3 regions of the Streptomyces sp. NPDC003379 genome follow, and region 3 is predicted to be linked to each of the others. Evidence: riboswitches for the same ligand, from Rfam matches in the RefSeq annotation. Region 3 holds a riboswitch; each other region holds the start of a gene.
What was found. A riboswitch is a leader RNA that binds a small molecule or an ion and turns the genes downstream of it on or off. The one in region 3 is predicted to bind cyclic di-AMP.
Positions count from the first base shown of each region.

Region 1: it holds a riboswitch for cyclic di-AMP, as region 3 does, so the genes downstream of both, ACWDVB_RS21485 (M23 family metallopeptidase) here and ACWDVB_RS20655 (C40 family peptidase) in region 3, are expected to answer to the same signal.
Region 2: it holds a riboswitch for cyclic di-AMP, as region 3 does, so the genes downstream of both, ACWDVB_RS08700 (NlpC/P60 family protein) here and ACWDVB_RS20655 (C40 family peptidase) in region 3, are expected to answer to the same signal.

Region 1 is NZ_JBSFRK010000020.1:113,001-118,418, reverse strand. It holds gene ACWDVB_RS21495 (PrsW family intramembrane metalloprotease) at 1-605, shown strand, start outside; gene ACWDVB_RS21490 (aldo/keto reductase) at 620-1,564, opposite strand; gene ACWDVB_RS21485 (M23 family metallopeptidase) at 1,629-2,729, opposite strand; cyclic di-AMP (ydaO/yuaA leader) riboswitch at 2,741-2,888, opposite strand; gene ACWDVB_RS21480 (PP2C family protein-serine/threonine phosphatase) at 3,141-4,313, opposite strand; tRNA gene ACWDVB_RS21475 (tRNA-Met) at 4,477-4,550, opposite strand; gene ACWDVB_RS21470 (glycosyltransferase family 2 protein) at 4,621-5,418, opposite strand, start outside.
Region 2 is NZ_JBSFRK010000007.1:66,467-71,884, forward strand. It holds gene ACWDVB_RS08690 (NlpC/P60 family protein) at 1-530, opposite strand, end outside; gene ACWDVB_RS08695 (hypothetical protein) at 875-1,228, shown strand; gene ACWDVB_RS08700 (NlpC/P60 family protein) at 1,318-2,580, opposite strand; cyclic di-AMP (ydaO/yuaA leader) riboswitch at 2,589-2,744, opposite strand; gene pcrA (DNA helicase PcrA) at 2,974-5,418, shown strand, end outside.
Region 3 is NZ_JBSFRK010000019.1:112,116-117,533, reverse strand. It holds gene ACWDVB_RS20665 (ATP-dependent Clp protease proteolytic subunit) at 1-613, shown strand, start outside; gene ACWDVB_RS20660 (hypothetical protein) at 621-929, shown strand; cyclic di-AMP (ydaO/yuaA leader) riboswitch at 1,285-1,452, shown strand; gene ACWDVB_RS20655 (C40 family peptidase) at 1,456-1,929, shown strand; gene ACWDVB_RS20650 (DUF6328 family protein) at 2,010-2,618, shown strand; gene ACWDVB_RS20645 (LysE family translocator) at 2,557-3,174, opposite strand; gene ACWDVB_RS20640 (LysR family transcriptional regulator) at 3,293-4,210, shown strand; gene ACWDVB_RS20635 (ATP-binding protein) at 4,272-4,724, opposite strand; gene ACWDVB_RS20630 (helix-turn-helix domain-containing protein) at 4,998-5,418, shown strand, end outside.

The DNA of each region.
Region 1 (5,418 bases), on a different contig from region 3:
CCCTGTGGAACGGCTCCGCGGTCTTCGGTCAGTACGGGTTCTTCACCGTGTACGCGCTCTTCATGCTGCCCTCCTTCGGCCTGCTGACCTGGCTGGCCATCTGGACGCGGCAGCGCGAACTGCGCATCATCCGCGCCGAGCTGCCCCTGTACACGGCGGCGGGCTGGCTCACCCCGCCCGAGCCGTACGCGCTCGGCTCGATGCGCGCCCGCGCGCTGGCCCGCGACTACGCCTCGTACACCTGGGGGAAGGCCGCGGCCCGCACGGTCATGGAGTACGAGATGTACGCGACGTCACTGGCGTTCCTGCGCCACCGGGGGCGCCGGGGCCGGGCGGGCGCCGACTTCGTCGTACGCGAACGTGAGCTGCTCGACAAGCTCTGGGAGCGCCGCGAACCGGCCCGCCCCGCCCTGGCCTACGCGGCCCGCGCGACGGCCCCGGTCATGCCGCTGCCTCCGCTGCCTCCCATGCCGTACGCGTACGCCGGGTACGGCCACCCGCAGACCCCGTACGCCCCCGCGCCATACGCCCCCGTCCCGTACGGACAGCCGCAGCCCTACCCCTACCCGGCCCCGGCCCCGACGTACAACCCGTACCGCTCCTGAAAGCCCTGCCCGTCCTAGGCCGAAGCCGAGGTGAGCGCCGCCAGCTCCGTCCCGGTCAGCTCCACGTCCGCGACGGCCAGCAGCGCCGGCAGCTGCTCGACCGTGCGCGCGGAGGCGATCGGCGCCGCGACGGTGGGCTGTGCCGCCAGCCAGGCGAGCGCCACGGTCGCGACCTGGACACCACGCGCCGCCGCGATCCCGTCGAGCGCGGCAAGGACACGGTCGCCCCGCTCGCTCCCCACGTACGCCTCGACGCGTCCGCTGCGCGCGCTCTCGACGCGCGCGCCCGCGCGGTACTTGCCGGTGAGGAAGCCGGACGCGAGCGCGTAGTAGGGGACGGCCGCGAGGCCGGAGCGGGAGGCGATCTCCTGGAGCGGGCCCTCGTAGGTGTCGCGGGAGACGAGGTTGTAGTGCGGCTGCAGTGCCACGTAGCGCGCGAGGCCCTCGCGGTCGGAGAAGTCGAGCGACTCCTGGAGCCGCTCGGGGGTGATGTTGGAGGCGGCGATCGCGCGCACCTTGCCGGCCCGCACCAGTTCGTCGAGCGCCCCGATGATCTCCTCCACCGGGACCGACGGGTCGTCGAAGTGGGTGTAGTAGAGGTCGATGTAGTCGGTGCCGAGGCGGCGCAGGGACGCGTCGGCGGCGCCCTTGATGGTGCTCGCGGCCAGGCCCTTGTACTCGGGGTGGGAGCCGGCCTTCGTCGCGACGACCACGTCCGAACGGTTGCCGCGCTCGGCCAGCCACTCGCCGATGAGGGTCTCGGACTCGCCGCCCTTGTTGCCTTCCACCCAGGCCGAGTAGGCGTCGGCGGTGTCGATGAAGTTGCCGCCCGCTTCGGTGTAGGCGTCGAGGACGGCGAAGGACGCGGTGCGGTCGGCGGTCCAGCCGAAGACGTTGCCGCCGAGGGAGAGCGGGAAGACTTCGAGGTCGGATGAGCCGAGGGGACGAAGAGGAGTCATACGTTCCTCAACGTCCCTTCCGGAAACCGAATTCCGGCAATCCCCGAACTTCCCCCGAACTCTCTCAGGGATTGAGGCCCTTGCTCTGGAGCCAGCCCAGCGGGTCGACGGTGGCGCCGCCCGGCGTGTGGACCTCCAGGTGAAGGTGCGGCCCGGTGACGTTGCCGGTCGCGCCGACGCGGCCGATGACGTCGCCCGTGCTGACCTTCTGCCCGGCGCTGACGTTGAGCGAGGACTGGTGGCAGTACCAGATCTCGGTGCCGTCCGACAGCTCCAGGACGGTGCGGTAGCCGTACGCGCCCGCCCAGCCGGCCTCCTTGACGGTGCCGGTGTGCACGGCCTTGAGCGGGGTACCCGTCGGAGCGGCGAAGTCCAGACCGGTGTGCTGCCCGGAGGACCACATGGATCCGGAGTCACCGAAGTGCGAGGTCAGGGTGTACGAGGAGGTGGGGATCGCATAGCTCTTCGCGAGCTTGGCGCGGCGCTCGGCCAGGGCCTTGGCCTCGCGGGCCTCCTCCTCCTTCTTCTTCTTGGCGGCGGCCTTGGCGGCCGTCTTGGCGTCGGCCTTCTGCTCGGCCTGCTTCTGCTGGGCGGCGGCCTCTTCGGCGGCCCGCTTCACGGCAGCCTGCTCGGTCGCGGTGCGCACGGCGTCGTCCGCCTGGTCCTGCTGGTTCTCGGCCTGCTGCATGATGCGGGCGCGCAGCGCCTCGCCCGCGTCGGTGGTGCCCTGCTCGGCGTCGGCGGTGCTGACACCGGCGGCGGTGAGCGGAGCGGCCTCGGCGACGGCCTCGGAACCCGTGGGGTCCGCGGAGTCCGACGCGTCGCCGTCGGATATCAGGGAGCCCACGCCGGGCAGGGACCCGGCCTCGGGCAGCGAGTCCGTGACGGCGCCCAGGTCGGGCATCGAGATGGAGACGGGCGGCTTGCCGTCCTGCGCGGTGGCGATGCCGCCCGCGCCGACGGCGGCGATGACGCCGACGCCAAGGACGGTGGAGCTGCGGGCGAGCCCGCCGCCGCCCTTCTTGTGCACACGGTGCCTGCCGCGGACGGGACGGACGGAGTCCTCAGTGGGATTCCATTCCTCCCAGGTCTCCTCGTCGTACCCACCGAATTCGTCGTCGTTCGGTACGTACACCGCTTGGGGGCCAGGCCGGTTGGACGCCACTGGGGCGCACTCCTTTCCTTCCTTCTCGCCTACCGGGTTAGCTGACGGGTTCGGAGCAGGAAGGTCTCCTACGAACATCTGGCACGGATGCACAGATGCCCGATTCACCCCAATTTGGTGGTTCCCCGGCTCCCTTGCGGGATTAGGCGTGTGCGCGCGGAGCCATCTCTAGTGACGGCTGGGACGACCGCGCTGCGTTATCGAACGTTAATAGAAGGGGATGCCGTATTCCAAGCCGTTCCAGTTGATCGTTAACGCTCCCCGTCCGTACTTAATGGGACACGGGCGTCTGAAACGGGGCGAGTTGACCTCTCGTCAGCGCGCTGCCGCCCCCTGTTAGCACTCCGTCAGCTCTGCGTCCGCTCTCCGTCCGCCCTCCGTCCGCTCCCCACCGACGACCTCTGTTGCATTTCAGTCACGCGCGGTGACCACCGCGTCCCCGCCCGCCGGCCGCCGCACCGCGAGCAGCGCCATGTCGTCCGTCGCCGCGCCGCCCGTGTGTCGCCGGACCTCCTGCGTGAGCGTGGCGAGCAGCGCGTGCGGTCCCTCGCGGCCGGGGAAGATCCGCCCGCCGAGCCGGGTCGCGGGGTCGTAGAACTCCCCCGCCGCGTCCCGTGCCTCCGAGAGGCCGTCCGTATAGAAGAGCAGCATCGCGCCGGGCGGGAAGTCCGACTCGTCCGCCCGGTCCGGCCAGACCCCCAGGTCACCCATGCCGAGCGGCAGCGCGGGGTCGCTCCCGGAGAGCACGCACAGCCGACCGTCGCCGCGCAGCAGCAGCGGAGCCGGATGCCCCCGGTTGACCAGCCGTACGACGCCCTCGCCGTGCCGGATCTCCGCGAGGACGGCCGTGGTGAACCCCTCGAAGGCATCGAGCCCGTCACGCCGGGTGCCCTCGCGCGCCAGCGCCCGCTCCAGGCGCTGCGCCACCGCCTCCAGGGTGGCCTCCTGCTCGGCGGCCTCCCGGAAGGCACCGATGACGACGGCGACGGCGGCCACCGCGCCCATGCCCTTCCCGCGTACGTCGCCGACGATGAGCCGCACACCGTGCGGGGTGTCCTGTACGGCGTACAGGTCGCCGCCGATGAACGCGTCGGCCTGCGCCGCCTCGTACCGCGCCGCGATGTCGAGCCCGCCGATCCGGGGGTCCGGCTGCGGCAGCACGGCGCGCTGGGTGGCCTCGGCGATGGAGCGGGCGGTGGCGAGCCGGTCGTTGCCGCGGCAGACGACGCGGTTGATGACGGTCGCGAGGGCGGCGACGGTCACCACGGTGAAAAGTTCGGTGATGGCCTCGACATGGCTGGTGACGGCGTTGCCGTAGTGCAGCACGAGTACGGCGGCGGAGGCCGCGGCGCCCGTCAGGGCGGTGTTGAGCAGCGAGTAGAAGGGGGCGGCGATCAGCGGGGCGGCCGCGAAGAGCGGGGCGGCGGTGAACTCGGCCGGGGTCGCGACGTCGTACCCGACCCCGACGACCAGGAGCAGGACGGGCAGGGCCCGGACGAAGGCCCGCTCGTGCGCGGTGGTTCCGCTGCCGCCGGTTCCTCCACGCTGCCCCACCGCTTGTCTCCCGCCGAGTCCGCGACCCATCACCGCGCTGCACCCAGGCTTCCCGCAGCGGGGGGCGGGTGCGACCTGGTGCGGGCCGAGCGGGTTACGGGACGGGAGGGGTGAGGGGGATGAGCGAACCCAGTGGGGGGCGGGAAACACCGAGAGCCGGAAGCGATGAACGCTTCCGGCCCTCGGCCTTCAGTAGCGGGGACAGGATTTGAACCTGCGACCTCTGGGTTATGAGCCCAGCGAGCTACCGAGCTGCTCCACCCCGCGTCGGTAAACCCAACTCTACGTCATCCGGAGGGGTGAAGCGAACCAGTACCGGGCCGACGGCGTACGCGGCTCAGATCACCGGCGGGCGCCCCAGCCGCGTCAGCCGCCACACGGTGCGCCAGCGCATGGGCCGGCGCTCGCCGCAGGAGGTCCGCATCCCTTCCGCGAAGCCGCCCGCCCAGGCGCGCAGGCCCGGCAGGGAGCGGGTGCGGGCGAGGGTGAGGAGGGTCCAGATGCCGAGGTGGACGGGGATGAGCGGGAGCGGGAGGCGGCGGCGGACCAGCCAGACGCGGTTGCGGGCGGTGTTGCGGTAGTAGACGGCGTGCCGGGCCGGGGAGGTCTTGGGGTGCTGGAGGAGCAGCGCGGGCTCGTAGAGGATCTTCCAGCCGGCGTCCACGGCCCGCCAGGCGAGGTCGGTCTCCTCGTGCCCGAAGAAGAACTGGGCGGGCCAGGTACCGGTCTGCCCCAGCATTTCGGCGGAGAAGGCGTGCCCGCCGCCGAGGAAGGCGGTGACCGGGCCGCGCCGCATCGGGTCGGTGGCGCGCAGCCGGGGGATGTGGCGGCGCTGGGTCTCGCCGTGCTCGTCGGCGATGCGGAAGCCGACGATGCCGAGGCGCGGGTCGTCGGTGAAGAGGTCCCGCACCTTGCGGAAGACGTCGTTGTCCACGAGGAGTCCGTCGTCGTCCAGTTCGATGACGACGTCCACGTCGCCGAGGTCCATGAGGCGCTCGATCGCCACGTTGCGGCCGCCGGGGCAGCCGAGGTTCTCGTCGAGCTCGATGGCCGTCACCTTGCCCGGCAGCGCGGGGAGTTCCGGCAACGGTGAGCCGTTGCCGACGAGCACGATCCGGTCCGCCGACACGTCCTG
Region 2 (5,418 bases), on a different contig from region 3:
GCCTGGCGCGAGCGCAGGTCGGACAGGCGGTCATCGGCCTCCGTGCGCAGCTGGTCGATCTCCTGGAGCTTCTTGTGTACGCCGCTGATGGCCGCGGCCTGGCGGCTGCCGGCCCGGTCGGCGAGCGAGGCGCGGTCCAGGAACTGCTCGGGGTCCGAGGAGAGCGCGAGCTGCACGGAGGGGTCGATGCCGCCCGCGCGGTACTGCGCGGCGGCGTACGCACCGAGGCCCCGTCGGATGGAATTGAGCTTCTCCGTCTTGCGGGCCGCCTCGTCGCGCAGCCCGCCGAGTGATGTCTTGGCCTTCTCGGCCTTCTCCTTCGCGCCGTTGTACTTCTCGGTGGCGATCTCCGCCTCGCGGTAGAGCGAGTCGACCTTGGACTTCACCTCGGCGGGGCTGAGTCGGGGGTCCGCGTGCCCCGAGCCGTCGAAGGCGGTCACCGAGGCGGCTCCGGCGAGGGCGAGAGTGGCGGCGGTGCGGGCCGTGTGGCCGCTGAGCGAGCGCTGCCTGGGCTTGCGGTGCGCTGCCACGAAGGGGCTCCTTAGCTGTCCGGCGACGGCCCGCACAGGGGGAGTGGGCCGCCGCCGGCTTCCTCGGCGGTGGTGTCCGACTGCCGCCCTGGGCGGGACGGCGGTGGGGAGCCGGGCACCTGGTGAAGGACGCTAAACCTGGCCGTCACGGCTTGGTGACGGCTTGTGCGCAACCGACGGAAGTGGTTGGACTGGTGACCGGTCGTGTCCGTCCTGATCGCGAGGTGATGCCCTCTTCGCGAATGGCTGTGACCAATGTGGCGCTTGCGCCCCGCCTGCCCATCGAGAGGTGATACGAGCCCGCCTGCGGGGAGCGGTAAGGGCCCCGGCTAGGCTCCGGCCTCATGGACGTACTCATCCATCTCTTCGTCGCTCTGCACATCATCGGCATCGCCTCCCTCCTGGGCGGCTTCCTGACCCAGATGAAGCAGATGGGCCAGGGCACCGCCCGCTTCAGCCCCGCGATGCTGCACGGCGCGCTGACCATGCTCGTCACCGGTGTGGCCCTGGTGGGCCTCAACCAGGCGGACGACAACGCGGTCAACAACCTCAAGATCGGCATCAAGATGGCCGTGCTGATCGTGATCCTCGCGCTGGTCTACGTGAAGCGGGACGAGGAGAAGGTCGACAAGGGCATGTTCGGCGCGGTGGGCCTGCTGACCACGGCGAACATCTTCATCGCCGTGCTGTGGACCTGATCCCGCGAACGAGCCTCTACGCGCGCGTGGCCCGCACTCCCGAGAGAGTGCGGGCCACGCGCGCGTAAGAGGGTGCTTTTCGTGGCTGGCTACGCCGGGCGCACCACGCTGTGGATCGGCATGTAGTAGATCGACTCGACGCGGACGTTCGCGCCCGGTTTCGGGGCGTGGATCATCTTGCCGTCGCCGATGTAGATCCCTACGTGGCTGATGTCGTCGTAGAAGAACACCAGGTCACCGGGTTGGGCATCGGCGGTCTTCACGGTCGTGCCGACCTTCACCTGGTCCCATGTGGTGCGCGGCAGGGTGATCCCGGCGGCCTTCCACGCGTCCTGGGTGAGCCCGGAGCAGTCGTAGGAGTCGGGTCCTGTGGCGCCCCAGACGTACGGCTTGCCGATCTGGGCCTCCGCGAAGTCGATCACCTTCGCGGCCTTGGTGGCGTAATCGCCGTCGGTGCTCCCGGAGCCGGAGCCGGAGCCGGAGCCAGAGCCGGAGCCGGAGCCGGAGCCAGAACCTGAGTCGGCGCCCGAGCCTTGGCCCTCGTCCTGCCCCTGCCCCTGCCCCTGGTCCTGCTCCTGCCCCTGCCCCTGCCCTTGATCCTGCTCCTTCTGCGCCGCCTCTTCCGCCTTGCGCTTGCGCTCCGCCTCGGCGGCCTCCTTGCGGGCCAGCTCCTCGGCCTTGCGCTTGGCCTCCCGCTCCTTCTTCCGCTCGATCACGGCGAGGCGTGCCTTCTCCTCGGCGGTCAGCTCCGAAAGCAGCTCGCGCGCCTCGCCCAGCTTCGTCTGGACGGTCCGTTTGCTCGTCCTGAGGTCGTCCCGGGAGTCGCTCAGCGTCTTGAGGCTCTTCGCCGCCTTCGTACGCTGCTTCGTCGCCGACGCCTGCTCCGCCTGGTAGTCGTCGACGGCCTTCTTCTGCCGCGAGGTCAGCCGGTCCGCCAGGTGGTTCTGGTCGAAGTAGCCCTGCGGGTCGTCGGCCAGCATCATCGTGGCCGTCTGGGAGGCGGCGCCGGTGCGGTACTGCGCGGCGGCGAAGGAGCCGAGCTCCTGGCGCGCCTCGTTCAGCTTGTCCGCGCGCTTGGCCACGTCGTCGAGCAGGCGGTCGGCCTTCTTGCGCTGCTTCTCGGTCTTCTCCTTGGCCGAGTTGTACCTCTGGGTGGCCACGCCCGCCTGGTGGTAGAGGTCGTCGACCTTCTTCCGCACTTCTTCGAGGCTGGGCTTCGTCGGCGCGGAGGGGGCTGCCTGCGCGCTCTGCGACAGGAGCGCCACGGAGGTCAGGGCCGCCGTCGTGATGCCGACGGCGGGGGCGGTGCGAATTCCGGCTGTCCGGGTCCGCGGCTTGCGGTGCGACGCCAAGGGAGGCGACTCCTTCCGTAGACCGCCTACCGGGTTAGCTGTCGGGTTCGGGCGGGTGGTCCGGAAGGTTGCCCTACGGTCCCGTACTGCGTACGGGACCGATTCACCCCAAGTTTTCGGTGGGTCCCCGGCTCCGAACGCGTCGGACTCGGCGGAGGCCACCCGCTCCCGGCGAGGTTCGCCGGCGGGGGACGAGCAGCCCGCGCTGCACGCTAGCCAACTTGTGTGACGCATGTGAAGGTTGATGTTCGATATGCCCGATACATTTCCGTGACTTCACGAGGCTCGAGGCGTCGGCCGACAGCGGTGTGGCGGAGTGTGACCGGGCACCCAGCAGAAGGTGGCCGGAACCCCGAGCGGGTTGTCAGTGGGGCCGCCTAGACTCGGGAGGCGATGAGCAGCCTCTTTGATGACAGCTTCCTGGCGGACCTGCGGCCTTCCCGGGCCGCGGACGAAGAACCCCCGCCGCCGCCCGAGGACAGCGCTCCGGAACCGGTTCCGGACGACTTGTTCAGCGGGAAGTTCGACGTGCCCATGACCCGGGACTCGCACTACCGCGACGGTGCCCCGCGCCCGGTCATCGACTCGGCGACCCTCCTTGAGGGGCTGAACGAGAACCAGCGCGCGGCCGTCGTGCACGCGGGCTCGCCGCTGCTCATCGTCGCCGGCGCCGGTTCCGGCAAGACCCGCGTCCTGACCCACCGCATCGCGTACCTCCTGGCCGAGCGCGGTGTGCACCCCGGCCAGATCCTCGCGATCACCTTCACGAACAAGGCCGCGGGCGAGATGAAGGAGCGCGTCGAGCACCTCGTCGGCCCCCGGGCCAACGCGATGTGGGTGTCGACCTTCCACAGCGCCTGCGTCCGCATCCTGCGCCGCGAGTACAAGAAGCTGGGCTTCACGTCCTCCTTCTCGATCTACGACGCCGCGGACTCCAAGCGTCTGATGGCCCTGGTCTGCCGCGACCTGGACCTCGACCCGAAGAAGTTCCCGCCGAAGTCCTTCAGCGCCAAGATCTCGAACCTGAAGAACGAGCTGATCGACGAGGAGGACTTCGCGGTCCAGGCCGCCGACGGCTTCGAGAAGACCCTCGCCCAGGCCTACGCCATGTACCAGTCGCGTCTGCGCGAGGCGAACGCGATGGACTTCGACGACCTGATCATGACGACGGTCCATCTCCTGCGCGCCTTCCCGGACGTCGCCGAGCACTACCGCCGCCGCTTCCGCCACGTCATGGTCGACGAGTACCAGGACACGAACCACGCGCAGTACGCCCTCGTGCGCGAGCTGGTCGGCCCCTCCGGAGGCGAGGGCCGTAACCCCGCCGACCCCGCCGAGCCCGCCGAGCTGTGCGTGGTGGGTGACGCGGACCAGTCGATCTACGCCTTCCGCGGCGCCACCATCCGCAACATCCTCCAGTTCGAGGAGGACTACACCGACGCGACGACGATCCTCCTGGAGCAGAACTACCGCTCCACGCAGACGATCTTGACGGCGGCGAACGCGGTCATCGAGCGCAACGAAAGCCGCCGCCCGAAGAACCTGTGGACCAACCAGGGCGCCGGTGCCCGCATCACCGGTTACGTCGCCGACACCGAGCACGACGAGGCGCAGTTCGTCGCCGACGAGATCGACCGGCTCACGGACGCGGGCGACGCGAAGGCCGGCGACGTCGCGATCTTCTACCGTACGAACGCGCAGTCCCGTGTCTTCGAAGAGATCTTCATCCGCGTCGGCCTGCCCTACAAGGTCGTCGGCGGCGTGCGCTTCTACGAGCGCAAGGAGGTCCGCGATGTGCTGGCCTACCTGCGCGTTCTCGCCAACCCCGAGGACGCGGTCCCGCTGCGGCGCATCCTCAACGTGCCCAAGAGGGGCATCGGCGACCGCGCCGAGGCGATGATCGACGCGCTCTCCCAGCGCGAGAAGATCTCCTTCCCGCAGGCGCTGCGCCGCGTCGACGAGGCGTACGGAATGGCGGCCCGCTCCACCAACGCCGTCAAGCGCTTCAACACGCTCATGGAGGAGCTGCGGACCATCGTCGAGTCCGGCGCGGGCCCGGCCGTCATCCTGGAGGCCGTGCTCGAACGGACCGGCTATCTGGCCGAGTTGCAGGCGTCCACCGACCCGCAGGACGAGACCCGCATCGAGAACCTTCAGGAACTCGCCGCCGTGGCGCTTGAGTTCGAGCAGGAAAACGCCCAGGCGCAAGACGCCCGAGCGGAAGGCGCCCAGACGGAGGGTGACCAGGCGGAAGGCGATCAGGCGGAAGGCGGTCAGGCGGAAGGCGACGAGGGGGCCGCTCCCGGCGGCACGCTCTCCGGCTTCCTGGAGCGCGTCGCGCTCGTCGCCGACTCCGACCAGATTCCAGATGAGGAGGACGACGGCTCCGGAGTCATCACCCTCATGACGCTGCACACCGCCAAGGGCCTCGAATTCCCGGTGGTGTTCCTGACCGGCATGGAGGACGGCGTCTTCCCGCACATGCGCTCCCTCGGGCAGGTCAAGGAGCTGGAGGAGGAGCGCCGCCTCGCCTACGTGGGCATCACACGCGCGCGTGAGCGGCTCTATCTGACGCGCTCCTCGATGCGCAGCGCCTGGGGTCAGCCCTCGTACAACCCGCCGTCGCGCTTCCTCGAAGAGATTCCGGATGCCCATCTGGACTGGAAGCGGAAGGGTTCCGTCGGCGCCCTCGCGTCATCCGGTCCCGCCGGGGGCATCGCCTCGTCGCTGTCCTCCTCGCGCTCGCGCGCGGGCGGCGCCCAGGGCTTCGCGACCCGCCGCGCCTCGGAGAAGCCGGTGGTCTCGCTGGCGGTCGGGGACCGGGTCACGCACGACCAG
Region 3 (5,418 bases):
CGTTCTGCCCGAGTTCACCGAGCGCACCAGCTCGGGGACGCGGACCCTCGATCCGTACTCGCGACTTCTCGAAGAGCGCATCGTCTTCCTCGGCACCCCCATCGACGACACCTCGGCGAACGACGTGATGGCGCAGTTCACGTACCTGGAGTACCTGGCGCCGGACCGTGACATCTCGCTGTACATCAACTGCCCCGGCGGCTCGTTCAGCGCGATGACCGCCATCTACGACACGATGCGGTTCGTCAGCTGCGATGTGGAGACGACGTGCCTGGGGCAGGCCGTCTCGGCCGCCGCCGTTCTGCTGGCGGCGGGCACGCCCGGCAAGCGGCAGGCGCTGCCCGGGGCACGGGTGCTGGTCCGTCAGCCCTCGGCCTCCGAGCCGTTCCAGGGCCAGGCCGGCGATGTGGCGATCCAGGCCGACGAGATGCTGCGCACCCGGCGGCTCCTCGAAGAACTCCTCGCACGGCACACGGGACAGAGCTCGGAGCGCGTCTCCGCGGACATCGAGCGGGACAAGATCCTCGACGCCGCGGCCGCGCTGGAGTACGGGCTCGTGGACCGGATCGTCCCGAGCCGCAAGACCTCGCTCGCCGAGCGCGAAGCGCGGTGAGCCGCCGATGCTGCCGCCCGACCTGCCGCCGCTGCCCGCACTGACCCGAGCCGAGGCCGAGCTGATCGACCGTTACCTCGAAGTCGTCGATCTGCTCGGCCGGATCAACCCCGCCCGCGCCGAACACACGTACGGCGGGCTGCGCGCCGCCCAGGCGCTCGTCGGCCGGGCGACGGCCCTGCGGGACGCGCTGACGCTCATGCACCAGCGGGGCGAGAGCGAGGTGCACGCCGCCACGCTCGCCCAGGCGCTGCGCGTACTCGACGGCGAGCGGCGGGCCCGACGGGTCGGCGTACCGCCCCCGCCGGGCCACTGAATGTGGCGTTCCGCTCCTCGCGCCGTCCGGGACCGCCTCGCAGTGGACCAGATGGGCTACCCCAGTTGGGGTATATGCGCGTCCATTCGCGCGCGGCCGCAAGTTGCACAGAGCGCGCACAGAGCGGGCGGAATGACACATTCCAATGCTGGTGGAGCCGTCGTCGGACCCAGGGGCCGCGAGCCCATTTCGGCAGTGTCCACCCGAACGGGTCAGTCGTGAGGAGCCTCACAAAAGACGGTTTCGGCTCGGTTTTCGAACCCTTTTCGGGTCAAGATCCCTTCCGACGACAAGCCCCCGCCACAGCGGCGGGGCGATCCGGGCGGACGCCGAGTCCTGCCGCCACCCGGATGACCGGTCGACATCGGTGCATCGGCAGGAGTGGAGGACCCGAGCAAGACGGGCCCGTCCGGGAAGTCCGGACGACGCCCTTGGGGTGAAGCCGCAGAGCACGACGCGGCCGGGCATCTTCGCCTGCCCGAACCCGACAGGTCATCTTTCACAGGCGGCTGACGAAGGGTTACGCATGACCGCGCTGAATCACGTTCCGTCGCTCCTCAGCAGAACGGGGGCCGCATCGGCTCTCACGCTCGCCGTCGTAGGCGGCACCCTCGTGGCCCCCGGGCTCACGTCGGAGGCCGAGGCAGCGACCCACGGAACGAAGGCGCTCAAGATCGCGGCGTCCAAGAAGGGCTCGCCGTACAGCTATGGAGCGGTGGGACCCAACCGGTTCGACTGCTCGGGCCTGACGCTGTACTCGTTCAAGCGCACGGGCAAGAAGCTGCCCCGCACCGCCGCCGCGCAGTACAACAAGACGCGGCACATCACCAAGTCCCAGCGGACCCGCGGCGACCTCGTGTTCTTCCACTCGGGCCGCAACGTCTACCACGTCGGTATTTACGCGGGTAAGGGCCGTATCTGGCACGCGCCCAAGAGGGGGACCGTAGTGCGCCTGGAGAAGATCTGGACCAACAGCGTCTGGTACGGCCGGGTCCGCTGACCCGCCCGCGGTGTCCGGCCGGACGCGGACCGAGCACCCCCGGGGTGCTTGGTCCGCGCCGGCGCGGATACCCGTACCGAATGTCGGACAACTATTCCTGCACCGCACGCAATGAGACGCCGCTGGAGCGCGCCGACCGCAACTTCGCGGAGCTTCTCCAGGAGTTGAGGGTCACCCAGACCGGCGTCCAGATCCTCTTCGCCTTTCTGCTGAGCCTCGCGTTCACGGCGCGGTTCCCCTCGCTCGACGCCATGCAGCGCGCGACCTATGTGACGACGCTGCTGCTCGCGGTGGCCGCGGCCGCTCTGTTCACGGCGCCGGCCGCGCTGCACAGATCACTGTTCCAACAGCGCGCCAAGCCGCTGATCGTGCGGGTCTCCTCCCGCCTCGCCGCCATCGGTCTGTGCGTACTGGTGCTCGCCCTCTCCGGGGCCGTGCTGCTCGTCGTGGATGTGACGGCCGGGCGTGCCGAGGGCGTGGCCGCGGGCGTCGGGACGTTCGTGGTGTGCGCCGGGCTGTGGGGCGTACTGCCGCGTCTGGTGCGGCGTGCGGGGCTGCGGGACGACGAGACGCCCCCGGCCGAGACGGCCAAGCCTCCCACGCCCTCGCCTCAGAAGACCGTGGTCTTCACGCGCGGAGCGGTTCGAGGAGAAGCACCAGGCCCAGCGCGCCGAGAGCGGTGCCGGTGACGGCCTCGACGGCGCGGGCGGCGCGCAGTCCGCGCAGCCACTTGCCGAGCCGGTCCACCAGGAGCGCCACGACCGGGAACCACAGCAGGGCCAGCGTCACGACGATGGCCGCGAGCAGCAGGGTCCTCGGCATCGCGGGGCTGCCGTCGGGCACGAACTGCGGCAGCACGCTGAGGAACGTGATGGACGCCTTCGGGTTCAGGGCGTTGGTGAGGAACCCCTCGCGCAGGCCGCCGCCCCGTACCACCGGCTCGTCGTCCTCCGTGGCGCGTGCGCGCGCCGCCGACCGCAGCGCGCGCCAGGCGAGGTACAGCACGTAGACGCCGCCGGCGAGTTGCAGCACCTCGAAGAGCGTGGGGACGGCCGCGAGCACCGCCGCGACCCCCGCGACCGCCAGCGCCGTGTGCACCAGGAGCCCGGCGGCGACACCGAGCGCGCAGGCGACTCCGGCCCGCCGGGAGGCGAGGGCGTTGCGTACGACGACGGTGAAGTCGGCGCCCGGCATGGCGACCATGCCCGCGGCGACCCCGGTGAAGGCGACCAGTTGTGCGTCCATGCCGCCCAGCCTGCCGGGCATGGGCCTTCAGCGGGTATGTGCAATATCCTGGGTCTGCCTTAAGCAGACGTTTACCCTCGGCTCTGCTCCGGGCGTGCGCCGCAGGAGGGTGGTTGCCATGTACGACCCGACGCGGCTAGCCGCGCTCGTCGCGGTCTCCGAGGCCGGTTCGATCACCCGGGCCGCCGAGCGCCTCGGCTACACCGTGCCCGCCCTCTCCCAGCAACTGGCCAAGCTGGAGCGGGAGGCGGGCGCCGCCCTTCTCGTACGCCATCACCGCGGCGCCCGGCTGACCGGCGCGGGCGAGCTGCTCGCGGGGCACGCCCGCCGGGTGCTCGACGAGATGGAGCGGGCCCGGCACGAACTGGCGCGGCTCGCCGGGCTCTCCGGCGGCCGGCTGCGCGTGGGCACCTTCCAGACCGCGGGCATTCACCTGCTGCCGCCCGTTCTGACTGCCTTCCGCAGGGCTCATCCCGAGGTGGAGTTGACCGTGACGGACCACGAACCGCCGTCCGGCGTCGCGGCCGTGGCGGCGGGCGAGGTCGATCTGGCCCTCACCCACACCTACGAGCCCGCCGACCCGGTGCCGCTGCCCGCCGCCGTGTCGGCCGAGCCGGTCCTGGTGGAGGAGTTGGTCCTGGTGACCCAGCCGGGGCACGCCCTCACGAGCGGCACCTCACGGCTGGCGCCGGCCGCGCTGGCCGGACAGCCACTGATCAGCATGGCGCCCGACCATCCGCCGCGGCGGGCCGTGGAGCGGGCGCTGGCGCGGGCCGGGGCGACGCCCGCCGTGGTGGTCGCGACGCCGGGCTACGCCTTGGTCTGCGCCCTGGTGAGCGCCGGGCTCGGTGTCGCCGTGGTGCCGGAGATGGTGGCGCGGACCGCCGCGACGCCGGTCGGGATGCGGCTTCTCGACCCGGGTGAGCTGCGGCGGACCATCTCCGTCGTGCACCGCGCCGACGAGTCGAACGCCGCGGCGGACTCCTTCCGGGCGCTGCTGCGCGGGGCGTTCGGGCGCTCGGCGAACACCGGCTGAGCCCGGGGCCCGGGGGCCCCGGGGGCCAGGCAGCGGCCCGGGGCCAGCGGCGTCCCGCGGGTCAGTGCGCGGCGTCGCGGGGCCGGTGCCGGACGGGGACCGTCCAGGGCAGGGCGATCCACACGGTCTTGCCGCCCTCTTCGGTGGGGCTGACCGAGAGCCTGCCGCCGCACTCGGCGGTCAGACAGCGGATGATGACCATGCCGCGGCCGTTGTCCTGCTGGACGGCCGCCGGCAGCCGCTTCGGATAGCGCGGATGGCTGTCGGTGACGCCGATCCGCAGCTGCTCGTCCCGGTCCAGCTCGACGTCCACGGTGAAGGTGGGTGACTGACCGCGGGTATGCTGCACGGCGTTCGTGGCGAGCTCGGAGACGATGAGTCTGATCGTCTCCCCCATCTCGGCCTCGCCCGGCAGTCCCCATTCCGCGAGTACGTTCGCCACGTACCTGCGGGCGGCGGAGACCGAGGCGGGATCGCTCGGCAGAGTGACGGATGCTTCCTGGTGGTCTGCCATGGCGACGCTGTCCCTTTCCCACCGGGGTCGGTCTCCGACTCGGAGCGGTTGAATTCGAGGACGCCCCGGACTGGTCCTTCGCGCCAGCCTCCCACTCCTTTGCCGGTCACGGGTGGCGATCCACCGAGATGTGCATATATCTGTCGCTCGAAGCGGTGAACTCTGCTACGACCGAACGTATTTGGGTGCGAGGTCTGTGCTTCCTCTACTGTCGCCTCTGTCCCCCGCTCTGCCGCCGGGTGACCCGACGGCTCGGTCCGGAAGGAGACGGACATGCAGAACGGCCCCGCGGTGCGCCGCCGCAGACTCGGCGCCGAACTGCGCGCGCTGCGCGGCGTCGCGGGACTCACCAGCAGCCAGGCCGCCGCCAAGGTCGGCTGGCACCAGTCGAAGGTGAGCCGGATCGAGACGGGCCGCAGCGGTGTGAAGGCCACGGACGTGCGCCTCCTGCTGGAGGCCTACGACGTGAAGGACCCGCATCTCGGTGAGCTGCTCGTGGCGTTGGCCGGTACCGACGACACCGCGTCGGCGGGGCGTCATCACTGGTGGAAGGCCTACCGTGACCTGCTGCCCGTCGCCTACCGTGACTTCATCAGTCTGGAGGCGCAGGCGAGTTGGATGCGCACGCTGGAGACCTCCGTGGTCCCTGGGCTGTTGCAGACCCCGCAGTACGCGCGCGCGGTGACCCGGGCGG